DNA from 3 places in the Roseovarius bejariae genome. Region 1 is predicted to be linked to each of the others. Evidence: riboswitches for the same ligand, from Rfam matches in the RefSeq annotation. Region 1 holds a riboswitch; each other region holds the start of a gene.

The links. Region 1 has a riboswitch for cobalamin ahead of FDP25_RS10630 (CbtB domain-containing protein). Riboswitches for the same ligand answer to the same signal wherever they lie in the genome.
Region 2: another riboswitch for cobalamin. It lies ahead of FDP25_RS14395 (TonB-dependent receptor plug domain-containing protein); the one in region 1 lies ahead of FDP25_RS10630 (CbtB domain-containing protein).
Region 3: another riboswitch for cobalamin. It lies ahead of FDP25_RS15710 (hypothetical protein); the one in region 1 lies ahead of FDP25_RS10630 (CbtB domain-containing protein).

The regions. Positions count from the first base shown of each region.
Region 1 is NZ_SZWE01000001.1:2,216,255-2,220,462, forward strand. It holds gene smc (chromosome segregation protein SMC) at 1-1,139, opposite strand, end outside; cobalamin riboswitch at 1,436-1,657, shown strand; gene FDP25_RS10630 (CbtB domain-containing protein) at 1,693-1,857, shown strand; gene FDP25_RS10635 (CbtA family protein) at 1,861-2,544, shown strand; gene FDP25_RS10640 (hypothetical protein) at 2,591-3,094, shown strand; gene FDP25_RS10645 (DUF1636 family protein) at 3,099-3,425, opposite strand; gene cobW (cobalamin biosynthesis protein CobW) at 3,496-4,208, shown strand, end outside.
Region 2 is NZ_SZWE01000002.1:87,501-91,708, reverse strand. It holds gene FDP25_RS14395 (TonB-dependent receptor plug domain-containing protein) at 1-1,508, opposite strand, end outside; cobalamin riboswitch at 1,638-1,855, opposite strand; gene FDP25_RS14390 (TonB-dependent receptor domain-containing protein) at 2,025-4,055, opposite strand.
Region 3 is NZ_SZWE01000002.1:340,287-344,494, forward strand. It holds gene FDP25_RS15695 (LysR family transcriptional regulator ArgP) at 1-82, opposite strand, end outside; gene FDP25_RS15700 (LysE/ArgO family amino acid transporter) at 172-765, shown strand; gene FDP25_RS15705 (DMT family transporter) at 866-1,771, shown strand; cobalamin riboswitch at 1,825-2,025, shown strand; gene FDP25_RS15710 (hypothetical protein) at 2,121-2,390, shown strand; gene FDP25_RS15715 (Mrp/NBP35 family ATP-binding protein) at 2,451-3,530, opposite strand; gene FDP25_RS15720 (DUF1127 domain-containing protein) at 3,781-4,002, shown strand.

The DNA.
Region 1 (4,208 bases):
CGATCCTGCAAGACTTGGGCCGCCTCGCGCGCCGCTTCGGCGGCATTGGCCAGCTTCTCGTCGTGGCCTTCGCCCGCCTTGGCCAGTTCGCGGGCCTCCCATTCCAGCCGTTCGATGGTTTCGCCTGCGTCGCGGTTGAGGCCCGATTCACGTTCGATGTCGCGGCCCAACTGCTCGATCCGGTTTTGCAGCGTCTCGATACGGGCGCGGGCGTTTTCCTCCTGGTCGTTGAGGGTGTCGCGTTGCACCTGAAGGCGTTGCAGGACCGCGGCCGCAATCGCCTCTTCCTCGCGCAGGGGCGGCAGGGATTCTTCGGCCTTGGCGCGGGCCTTGACGGCTTCGCGTGCGGCGGCTTCGGCCTGTGACGCGGCAGTTGTACGCTCGCGCAATTCCTCTTCGGCCCGGGCGCGGGCCTCGTCGGCCTCTTTCCAACGCCGATACAGCAACAGCCCTTCGGCCTGCCGCAATTCCTCGCCAATGGCGCGGTAGCGGGCGGCCTGCTTGGCCTGGCGGGCCAGTTGCGCCAGTTGCCCGGCCAGTTGTTCGATCACGTCATCGACGCGGGCAAGGTTCTGCTCGGCCCCCTTCAGCTTCAATTCCGCTTCGTGGCGGCGTTGATAGAGGCCGGAAATCCCGGCGGCTTCCTCAAGGATGCGCCGCCGCGCCTTGGGCTTGGCGTTGATCAACTCGCTGATCTGCCCCTGCCGGACCAGCGCGGGGGAATGCGCCCCGGTGGAGGCATCGGCAAACAGCATCTGCACGTCGCGCGCCCGCACATCCTTGCCGTTCACCTTGTAGGCGCTGCCCACGTCGCGGGTGATGCGGCGGACGATCTCAAGCTGATCGTTGTCGTTGAACCCCGAGGGTGCCAGCCGGTCGGAATTGTCGATATGGATCGACACCTCGGCAAAGTTGCGCGCCGGTCGCGAGGAGGCCCCGGCAAAGATCACGTCCTCCATACCGCCGCCGCGCATCGCCTTGGGCCGGTTTTCCCCCATGACCCAGCGCAGCGCCTCAAGCAGGTTGGATTTGCCACAGCCGTTCGGCCCCACGACCCCCGTCAGCCCGTCGGCGATGAAAAGGTCAGTGGGGTCCACGAAGCTTTTGAAGCCTGTCAGTCTGAGTTTTGAAAACTGCAAGGGCACCTCGGGCGGCGTGATTCCGGTTAAAGGGAAATGTGACGGGCGGGTGGGCGGCCTGTCAATGCAGAACCCCTGTATATGGCGTTTGGGAGTGAGTTATCCACAAGATATGCGCGAAATTCCGAGCATTTGGCGCCTGACATGGGGGGGTCGAGTGATAAGCAAGACTCAAAGACGGGCCCTGTGCGTGGCCGATTCCCTGCCATTTGGTGCTAGTAGTGCAACACCGGACACATGGCGTGCGCGCAAAGCAACCCGTCGCAAATCGTCTTGACGGGTACGAGTGTGCCGGTCATACAAAATCACGTAAAGGTTCCCGAATGGGCGCAAAGCGCCTTGGGATGAATTGGGAATGACGTGCAGGTGGACCCAAACAGGGCGCCCAATCGTCAGCCGCCCCCGCGACTGTAAGCGGAGAGCCCCTGCCATTATGCCACTGGTCCATCCGGGCCGGGAAGGCGGCAGTCAGGCAACGACCCGCAAGCCAGGAGACCAGCCTTTGCATGTGAAACCAGACCCCTCGGGTGAGAGGTAAAAAGGAGAACTGACTATGACTGCATTGGCTCAAACCGCCGCCAAATCCACCATTCTGTCGATCGTCGCCGCCATGGGGCTGGGCATCGGAATCGTGACCATCGCTGGCCACGTCCAAGCGGCCACCCTGCATGACGCCGCCCACGACGTGCGTCACGCAACCGGCTTTCCCTGCCACTGAACCATGTTTCAGAAAATTCTGACCAGCGCGTTGTTCGCTGGATTCTGCGCGGGACTGCTTGCGGCCGCGTTGCAGTTCGTTTTCGTGCAGCCGGTTCTGCTTCATGCCGAACTCTACGAGGGCGGTGACCTGGTGCATTTCGGAGGGGAGGCCGTAAGTGCCACGCCCGAGTTGCCCGGGTTCAACCCGATGCGCGATGGCCTGAGCCTGCTGTTCTCGGCCCTGATCTACGTGGGCTATGGGCTTATCCTTGTGGGCGCCATGGCGCTTGCCGCCGAGCGTGGGGTGACGATCACCGCGCGCAGCGGCCTGATCTGGGGCCTCGCGGGGTTCATCGTGGTGCATTTCGCGCCCGCTGCCTCGTTGCCGCCCGAGGTTCCGGGCGTGGCTTATACAGATCTCACCCTGCGCCAGATCTGGTGGTGGGGGACGGTGATTGCCACGGCGGCGGGCCTTGGCCTGATCGCCTTCGGGCGCGGTTGGGGTGCATGGGGCGCGGCGGTGATCCTGCTGCTGGCGCCGCATGTCATCGGTGCGCCACACCCCGAGTCCTTCACCGGCCCCGTACCGCCGGAACTCGCTTCGCTGTTCGCCTCGCGGGCCTTGGCGGTGGGCATGGCGGCCTGGGCGATGCTGGGCCTTTTCGCCGGGCATTTCTGGGCCAGTGACGATAACGCACAAGCGTGACAAATACCCCCGGCGGTGCGCTGCCGGGGCCACTAAGGGGAACGAAATGCCACGCACCTTCATCTTCCTGTTGATCGGCCTGTTCTTCGGCACCGGCCTTGGCTTTCTGGTCGCCGCCAGTACCGGCGCGCAACTGGAAGGGCATGAACACACAGGCGACACCGCCCACGACCATGCCGCCCATGATCACGGTCAGGGCGATATATCGGGCCACGATCATTCAAAATTGACCGAGGCTGGCACGCCGACCCCGACACTGGCCCTGTCGATCCACCCCGATAGCGACCAAAGCCGCAACCTGCATATCGAAACCAGTAATTTCACTTTCGACCCCGCAGGCGTCAACGGCCCGCACGAACCCGGCCACGGCCACGCGCATATCTATATCAACGGGGTGAAACAGCCCCGCGCCTACAGCCCTTGGGCGCAATTGAACGCGCTGCCCATCGGCACCCATGAGGTGCGCGTCACCCTCAACGCCAATGATCACAGCCAACTGGCCATCGACGGTACTCCCATCGAGGCCACGACAACGATTGAAATCGAATGACGCCCTACGCCGGAACCCGCCCCAGAAGGCAAAAGCGCAACCGCCCGGCGGGCCGCGCATCCTCGATCCAGCCATCGGGGCTTTCGGCGTATATCCGGGCGAACGACAGCGTATCGGCCAAATCCCCCTCGGCCTCGACCCCGCCGAACAGATACGTGGCCTTGCCCGGCGCGCGAAAGGCCACCGATAGCGGATTGGCGCAATTCGACATGCAGGCATGCTCCTGCACCTCGAAATCCATGCCCCGCGCCGCAATTTCAGCGCGCAGCGCCTTGGCAAAGCCCGGCCCGCTGCCGCATTCACATGTTGAACAAACCACGATCCGGTGCATGACGCTGTCCTTTCCAAACGCGGAGTAAGACAGCGCCGCCGCCCACGCAAGCCTGAGAAGGAACCTGCCCATGCCTGCCAAGATCCCTGCCACCGTCGTCACCGGCTTTCTGGGTGCCGGGAAAACCACCCTCATTCGTCACATGCTGGAAAACGCGGGCGGCAAGCGCATCGCGCTCATTATCAATGAATTCGGTGATCTGGGCGTCGATGGCGGCATCCTCAAGGGCTGCGGCATCGAAGGCTGCGCCGAGGATGACGTGATGGAGCTTTCCAACGGTTGTATCTGCTGCACCGTGGCCGAGGATTTCGTGCCCACCATGCAAAAGCTGCTGGACCGCCCCGATGCCCCCGATCACATCGTGATCGAAACCTCCGGCCTCGCCCTGCCGCAACCCTTGGTGCGCGCCTTCAACTGGCCCGAGATTTCCACCCGGGTGACTGTCGATGGTGTCGTCACCGTGGTCGATGGCAAGGCCGTGGCCGAGGGCCGCTTTGCCCATGACGTGGCCGCCGTCGATGCACAGCGGGCGCAAGACGAGAACCTCGATCACGACACGCCGCTTTCGGAACTCTTTGCCGATCAGGTCGCCTGCGCCGACATGATCGTCGTGAACAAATCCGATCTGCTGGCCGGCGACGAGGCCGAAACTCTGGTGGGGCGGCTCAAATCCGACAGCCGCGATGGCGTGCAGGTGGTCAAATCCATCATGGGCGCGTTGCCCGTCGATGTCCTTCTGGGGCAGGGCATGGGGGCCGAGGCCGATATGGAGGCCCGGCACGA
Region 2 (4,208 bases), on a different contig from region 1:
TCGATCCCGTCGATCTTGCTGGTTCCGGGCAGGTTCACGGATGTCATGCCACTTCCGGCAATCGTATCGGTGACCTCCGACCAAAAGGCCGTCACACTCAGCATCCCCATGCCACCAAGGCCCACATCCGCGCCCAACTCGATCGCCTGGCTTTCCTCGGGCTTCAGGTTGGGATTGCCCGAATAGCTGCCGGGAACGAAGCCATAAAGCTCGGTCATGGTCGGGTTGACGACAGCACTGCCAATCGCCCCGCGCAAGCGGACATCGGTTTCGGGCAGTTGATAGGACAGGGATGCATTCCACGTCGTCGCATCCTTGAAAACATCGTTGAAGTCATGACGCAGGCCAAGTTGCAGGTCAAACCCGCGGCCCAACGCGGCGCGATACTCCGTCGCCAGCGACTGGGTCTCGCGGGTGTAGCTTCCGCCGGGGTTGAAACTGGACGCATAGGTCAGTTCCTGCGCCTCGGCGACAAAGTTCAAACGGTGGTTCGTCGCCGCAAGCGACGCCCCGTCCAGCGCCAAACTACCAGTATACTGAAGGCTGACATCCGTTCCCTTGCTATTGAAATCCGCGAAATACAGGCTGTCGCGCGACACTTCCCTGACGTCCGACCCCGAAAGGCTGACCCGGTGCTTCACGCGTTCGTCCTCGTCGCCCACCTCGACCCAGAGCGACCCGAGGGTCACGTCGCGCTCACCATTCTGCGGGCTTTCCACCTGGTAAAACAGCGGCGAGGCAAGCGGCGGCGCGAAAAATGGCTTGGTGTCCTCGCTGTCGTAATCCTGCTGCTCGTTGCGAAAGGTAAAGCCCGCGGTCACGCCATCGGTCACCTCGTAGCGACCGGACAGGTCAATCGTCAGGCTTTCAAGGCCCTCGGTATCGCCCCCGTCATAGCGCGAGCCATCCTCGCCATCCGTCTTGTTGCGCGTAACGGCAAAGCTCAGATCGCCACGTTGCCCCTGCTGGCGGATGAAAAGGTTGGAATTCAGCGTCTTGTTCGACCCGACCTCGACACTCCCGCCATAAGACGTGCCGGGCGCGTCGGCCCGTTTCGTGGTGATCGAGATCACCCCGGTCATCGCGTTGCTGCCGTAAAGCGCCGATTGCGGGCCGCGCAAAACCTCGATCCGCTCGATGTTCTGAACGGCGATCCCCCGGAACGGCACCGTGCCACCATTCACGTTGGTCATATCGACACCATCCACCAGCAATACGAAGTGGTTGCTGTCCCCGCCCCGGATGCTTGCCGTGGTATAGGATGCGCCGGTCGAGGTGACCGAAACACCCGGAAGCTGCCGCAGGGCGTTCTGCACCGTCTTGATCCCGCGTGCCTCGATGTCCTCGGACGTCAGCACCGAGACCGACCGGCCATAGTTCTCAGATTCGATCGGGGTCAGCCCCCCCGATATGATGATCGACCCAAGGTCCATCACCTCCTCTGCCGAGGCCGCTTGAGTTAATATGACGGTCGATGCGCAAAGCCCCGCCACGATTGTACGTGTCATGTTCTGTCCCCTCCATCCCGCGCCGCAGCGCGAAAACCTTTTGATGTCTGAGGAGGTCACACCCTCCCGCAAACGGTGAAATTGCCACCACTACGGAAGGTCCGTTGCCCATGACGCGCCCCGCGTCCGGACAGGGTGATCACTTCGGTAGGTCTCCTGACTTGCGGGTCGAGGCTTGGCCGGGTCTTCCCACCATGCTGTCCGGCATGGCAGTGACATTGGTCCGGCTTCACTCACCGCCTACAGTTGCGGGGGCAGTCACGGAATTGGCGTTCAAAGATGACACCGCACCGTGTTCCCTATTATCCGAACGGCGTACCGCCCGGACCGAAGCGACTCGGCTCGTAGCGCAAGATGATGGTTCTGGAAAGGATGAATTGCGCTTACACCCAAGGCCCACCCAAGGCGGTGCCGATCAGCCACAAATCTCACGGAGGATACGGGCATAACCCGAGGCGCATCCAGACCTCGGGCTATCAGGAACAGAGGCCGGGGCCACTGCCCCGGCGCACGGTTTCAGAAGGCTTTCGTCAGTGAAACCTTGAAGGTCCGCCCGGGGGCCTTGCGGCTGGGCGATGACAGGTGGCTGACGTAATCCTCGTCCAACAGGTTCTCGATCCCGAAACGCACCTCGGTTTCCGTCAACCAGTCATGCTTGGGCCGCCACGTGGCGCGCAGGTTATGCACCGTGCTGTCGGGCAGGCCCGCGCCCAGCGCATCGCGCTTGTCCGTCGTGTGAACGACTTCCCAGCTCAGATCGAGATGATCGTTCCACTTCTTGCCAAGGGTCAACTGCACCCGGTCCGCCGGGCTGTTGCGCCATGTCGCCGAGGCCCCGGACGGGGCATATTCCGTCCCCTCGCCCAAGTGCCCGGCCAGATCGGCGTAAAACCCATTCGCCAAACCGTATGAGGCCTCAAGCTCGATCCCCTCGGATGTCACACCATCAAGATCGGTCCCTGTCGACCCGGCCACGGTATAGCTGGTAATGTCCCACAGCTTTGTCTGATACAGATTGCCACGCATCGTGAGGCTGTCACCCGGTGCGAATACACCCGTCCCGCTGTATTCCGCCCCGACTTCGAAGGTGTGCGATTTTTCGGTCATCGCCAAACGCCGCTGCGAGGTGCCCGAGGCCGAAAGATCGTCGATAAGCGGCAGGCCCTCGGTATAGGCCCCGCTGCCGAAGACCGACAGGCCATTGCCGAAATCATAGGCCACCGCCAGCCCCCCCATCAAAGCATCCGAGTCATAGCTGTCAGGCACCCCCGCCAATGGAACGGCACTTTCGATACGGGAATTTTCATAGCGCAGCGCGGGGGTCACGGTGAATTGCCCGATGGTCATTTCATCGACCATGAAGACCGCGAAACGCCGGTCGGTCCCGCCCGGCGCACTGGCGGCATTGAGCCGGTCCTTGCGAATACCCTCGACCCCGGCCAGCATGTCATGCGCAACGCGCCCGCTATCAAACAGCGCCCGGTTGGAAATGGTCAACTTGGTCGTTTCATACCGGTTGTCGGCACAGATCACGCCAAAAAACGGATCGGCGCAAAAGGCCGCAACGGACATCCCGCCCTGAAACGGCGAACTGCCGTCGATATAGTCGGTATCGATTTTCTGATCGGCATAAGACAGGTTGGCGCGCAGGTCGATCAGGTCATTCGCTGGGTTGAACCGATACTCAAGCGAGGTTTGCTTGGTATCGGTCAGGCGATCCACCCGGCCGAAATTCCCCGCTGTCGTCTGGAACTGGTCATAGGGCACGTCCTTGTCGTCGGCCTCGGTCTGCGAATGGCTGAATGTCAGCGAATAGGCATCGTCCTGTCCGAAGGTGAACTTTCCCTTGGCCAGGAAAGACGGGGTTTCAAACGAACTGTTTCCGATGGTCGTCCCGTCACCGGCTTTCAGATCCCCCTGTTCCCGCCAGCTGTAGTTGAGCAGGAACTCGGCCCCCTCCACCGGCATCCAGGCAAGGTTCGTGGAACTGACCCAGCCATCCCCGTTCGAACTATATTCGAACGTCTGCGATCCACCGAACCCCGGCACACCGCCGGTAAAATCGCTGGCATTCTTGGTCTCCAGCTTCACGACACCGCCGACAATCCCCGACCCATAGGCAAAACTGCCAATGGTGCCGCGGATCACTTCAACATTCTTGTAAAGCAGCGGATCGGTGAAAAGCTGCGTCCCGATACGATAGAGTTCCTCCGACCCGAGACTCGCCCCGTCGATCTGAATCGCGATCTTCTGATCCGAGCCATAGGTTGTATTCGCCCCGAAACCACGGATGTTGATCCCCGAGCCTTGCGGCGTCGTCCCATTGACCAGCGTCACACCGGGGACCGAATCGATCACCTGCGCCACCGTACTGGCTTGTCGGTCTTGGATTTCTTCTTCGCCGACCACGGTCCGCGGCAGGGCCGTGCCAAAGGTCAGGTCCCGCTTTCCGCCGGTCAAAACCAGCGTTCCAAGGAAACCCGGGTCGTCCTGCGCACTCACTGGCACGGCCAGTGACAGGCAGACAAGCGCGGTTGTTCCGCGCATCACAGAGGTAAGCATTTGCGCCATCCTTTTGTATGTTCAGGCCGTAGCTTGCAAAAGGCTGGCGCGGCAATTTCATGATTTGGCGATGAATCTTATCGCAACGGGTTGCAGCGTTAATCGTATCAGACTAAAACAGTCAAGTAATTTACGAAA
Region 3 (4,208 bases), on a different contig from region 1:
CCAGATCATGGGCCGCGCCTTCGAAGTTGCCGTTGCGCAGGATGGCGGCGAGGGCGGTGAGGTGCTTGGGGTCGATGTGCATAAGGAAAGCTTATGAGAGCGTAAGGTTTTTAATTTGTGTAATCACGTGGCGCCGCCTAAGCAAGCCCGGCACGAAAGAGGAGGCAGGGCATGCAGGCGGCAGTTGACGGGTATCTTCTGGGGTTTTCGCTGATCCTTGCGATCGGGGCGCAGAATGCCTTTGTCCTGCGGCAGGGGCTGCGGCGAGAGCATGTCTTGCCGGTGGTGCTGTTGTGCGGGGCCTCGGACGCGGTTCTGGTGACGGCGGGAGTTTTGGGGTTCGGGGCCTTGGCACGGGCGATCCCGGGGGTCGAGCAGGTGATGCTGTTCGGCGGTGTCGCCTTTTTGCTGTGGTACGGGGCACAGAACCTGATTGCGGCGTGGCGGGGTGGCGAGGTGTTGGAGGCCGGGGTGGCCGCGGGGGGCCTGCGGCGAGCGCTTTTGACCTGTCTGGCGCTGACCTGGCTCAATCCGCATGTCTATCTGGATACGGTGGTTTTGCTGGGCTCGGTCTCGGCCCAGTATGACGACACGCTGGGGTTCGGGGTGGGGGCTGTCACCGCGAGCTTCAGCTTTTTCTTCGCGCTGGGCTATGGTGCGCGGCTTCTAGCGCCGGTTTTTCGGCGGCCGGCAAGCTGGCGGGTGCTGGACGTGATCGTGGGGCTGACGATGTGGGGGATCGCGGCCAAACTGCTTTTGGGGTGAGGGGGCGCACAGGCCCTGTGCGTGAAAGGGCAGGTCTGGCCCTATGGCAGCGGCGTGCCTGGCCCTTTTCATTTCCCCCTTCGGTCTCCTAAATGCGCGCATGAGTTCCGATCAAGGCAATCGCCCCGGGTGGGGTGTCTTCTGGATGGTGGTGACGGGTCTGCAATTCGTGGGCGTCACCGCGCTTGTCAAAACGCTGGGCACGCGTATCCCCGCGCCGGAGGCGGCGTTTCTGCGGTATGTGCTGGGGCTGTTGTTCCTGCTGCCGGTACTGGGGCAGTTGCGGCGGCTGCGGCCCGGCGGGCGGGTGATGGCGCTTTTCGGGTTGCGGGGGCTGGCGCATACGGTGGGGGTGGCGCTGTGGTTTTATGCCATGGCGCGGATTCCCATCGCCGATGTGACGGCGATGAATTACCTGTCGCCGATTTATGTCACGCTGGGGGCGGCGCTGTTTCTGGGAGAGCGTCTGGCGGCGCGGCGTATTCTGGCGATCGTCGTGGCCCTTTTGGGGGCGCTGATCATCCTGCGACCGGGGTTTCGCGAGGTGGGAACCGGGCATCTGGCGATGCTTTTTACGGCGATCTTCTTTGGGGCCTCTTATCTGACGGCCAAGCGGCTGTCGCAGGAGGCGGGCCCGGGTCTGGTGGTGGCGATGCTGTCGATCACGGTGACCATCGGGCTGGCGCCGCTGGCGGTGATGAACTGGGTCTGGCCGACGGCGTGGGAGATGCTGATTCTTTTCGGTGTGGCCTGTGTGGCGACTGGCGGGCATTTCACCATGACGCTGGCCTTCCGGGCGGCCCCGCTGGCGGTGACGCAGCCGGTGACCTTCCTGCAACTGGTCTGGGCGGTGGCGCTGGGGGCGCTGGTCTTCGGCGAGGGGATCGATCCCTTCGTGGTGCTGGGCGGTCTGGTGATCGTCGGGGCCGTCAGCTTCATCAGTTGGCGGGAGGCGGTTTTGAAGGGCCGCGCGGTGACGCCGCCGGTGCCGGCCACCAAGGGGTGAGCGGTAATCGCGATCTGACGTGAAAGAATCCTTGCGCGTGGCTGCGGCCTGAGACAGAGTTTTTCCATCAAGGTGCTGCACTTCGGTCATTCGGGGTGCGGAGAATTGGGAAGCCGGTGAGAGACCGGCGCTGCCCCCGCAACGGTAAGGTTGGGGGCAAGGGCATACCGCCACTGGACCGCTGAGCATGGTCCGGGAAGGCGCCCTTGCCAGACCCGCCAAGCCCGGAAACCAGCCTTGTGTCACGTCAAGCCGCGGGGGGCGGTGTGGGCGCGCGTCATGGACCGCTTCCCGTTACAACCCCTTGCCCCAATCCGGCCCGGGGTGTGGCCGGGGAAGAGAAGTAAAAATGAGCGTCACCCAGATTCTGGATGGATTGGAATCCATGCCCGCCACCGGGGCCGAGGCCGATAATGCCGCGCGGGCGGGGTTTCTCGAGTGGGTTTTCGGAACCCCCGGCGCCACCACGCCGCAGGCCGCGCGGGACGCCTTGGCGACGGAGGCCGCGCAGGAGGCCAGCAGCCCGGCGGCGCGGGCCTTCGTGGGGTTCTTGCAGGCCGCCTGTGTGCCGGTGCGCGGCGCGCGCGGCAGGGCCCGGCGGGGCCGGGTGCTGCACTGAAGACCGGGCGCCGAAATCTTTAAAAGATTTCGGTCCGATTTCTTTTGAAGAAATCGGCGGCTAGGCCATGCCGCCCTGCACCAGCCTGTCGGCCAGTTGTGCATAGGCCTGCGCCATGGGGCTGTCCCCGGCTGCGATCGGGGTGCCTGAATCGCCGGCCAGTCGCGTGTCGAGGTCGATGGGCAGGGCGCCGAGGAAGGGGATGCCCAGCTTCTCGGATTCCGCCTGCACCCCGCCATGGCCGAAGATATGCGCCTCGTGGCCGCATTCGGGGCAGTGGAAGGTGGACATATTCTCGATCAGGCCCAGGACAGGGGTTTTCAGGGTGTTGAACATATCCATCGCCTTGCGCGCATCCAGAAGCGCCACGTCCTGCGGGGTGGAGACCACGAGCGCGCCGGTGGGGGCGGATTTCTGGCACAGGGTCAGTTGCACATCGCCGGTGCCGGGGGGCAGGTCGACGATGAGCACATCCAGTTCGCCCCAGTTCACCTGCGTCATCATCTGTTGCAGCGCCCCCATGAGCATCGGGCCGCGCCAGACCACGGCCTTGTCGGGGTCGAGCATCAGCCCGATGGACATAAGCGTGACGCCATGGGCGTGCAGCGGTTCGATGATCTTGCCATCGGGGCTGGCGGGGCGCCCGGTGGCCCCCATCATGCGCGGCTGGCTGGGGCCATGTATATCGGCATCCAGAAGGCCGACGCGACGGCCCTGCTTGGCCAGTGCCACGGCGAGGTTCGAGGACACGGTGGATTTGCCGACACCGCCCTTGCCCGAGGCCACGGCGAGGATCGAGCGCACACCGGCGGGGCGCACGGGCTCGTCGCCGCCCTTGGGGTGGCCGCCGATCTTGAGGCTGGGCGCCTCTTTTGCGGGGGCCTGCTTGCCGCCGTCATGGGCGGTGAGCGCGACACTGGCCCGCGCGACCCCCGGGACAGATAGGGCGGCACGTTCTGCCGCGGCGCGCAATGGCTCCATTTGCTGGGCTTCGGCGGGCGAGGGGGCCTCGATCACGAATCGGGCCGTGTCGCCTTCGATGGAGAGGGCGCGCACCATGTCGCGCGAGACCAGATTGCCACCGCCGGGAAGCTCCAGCTTCCTTAGTTCGTCGAGAATTGCATCGCGTGTCGCTGCCATGTCTGCCGCCCCTTTTATCACCTTGCCGCAATAGGTGGCAGGTTTCGCGCCACAAGCAAGGGGGGCCGGGCCGTTTGATTAAAAAATCCCCTGATTGCTTAACGTTAGGTCAGCTTGGCTTATGCAATTTCTGCATAGCAGCATTGAATGATCCGGGGATTGTGCAGGTGCAGCATTGCGTTATCTTAGGATCAACAAACGAAACGCGACGCACTTCGGTGTGACACCAGTAAAAAGACCGGTAAAGACGATGACCTTTGCACATGACACCCGGGCCTCGAACGCAGCCCTCGCCTTGGAAATCAGCGCGGCTGTCAGCCAGTTCTTCCAGCGGATTGACGATTATCGTCTGTACCGCAAGACCCTGCGCACCCTGCGCGATCTGGATGACCGCACGCTGGCGGACCTGGGCCTGCATCGCTCGGGCCTGCGGGCCGAAGCCCTGAAGGCGACCTACGGCGTCGTGCGGTAAGGAAATACGGAATCGGATGTCTCTCTCCTCCTCCCTGAGACATTCGTGACTGGCGGCGGCGCTCTCTCCTCCTCCCTGAGTGCCGCCGCCCAAAATACCCCCGGGCCACCTCCCGGTCCGGACAAGTTGAACGGCTGATCCTCTCCTCCTCCCTGGATCGGACGTGAAAAGAACGGCGGTGCTCTCTCCTCCTCCCTGAGCACCGC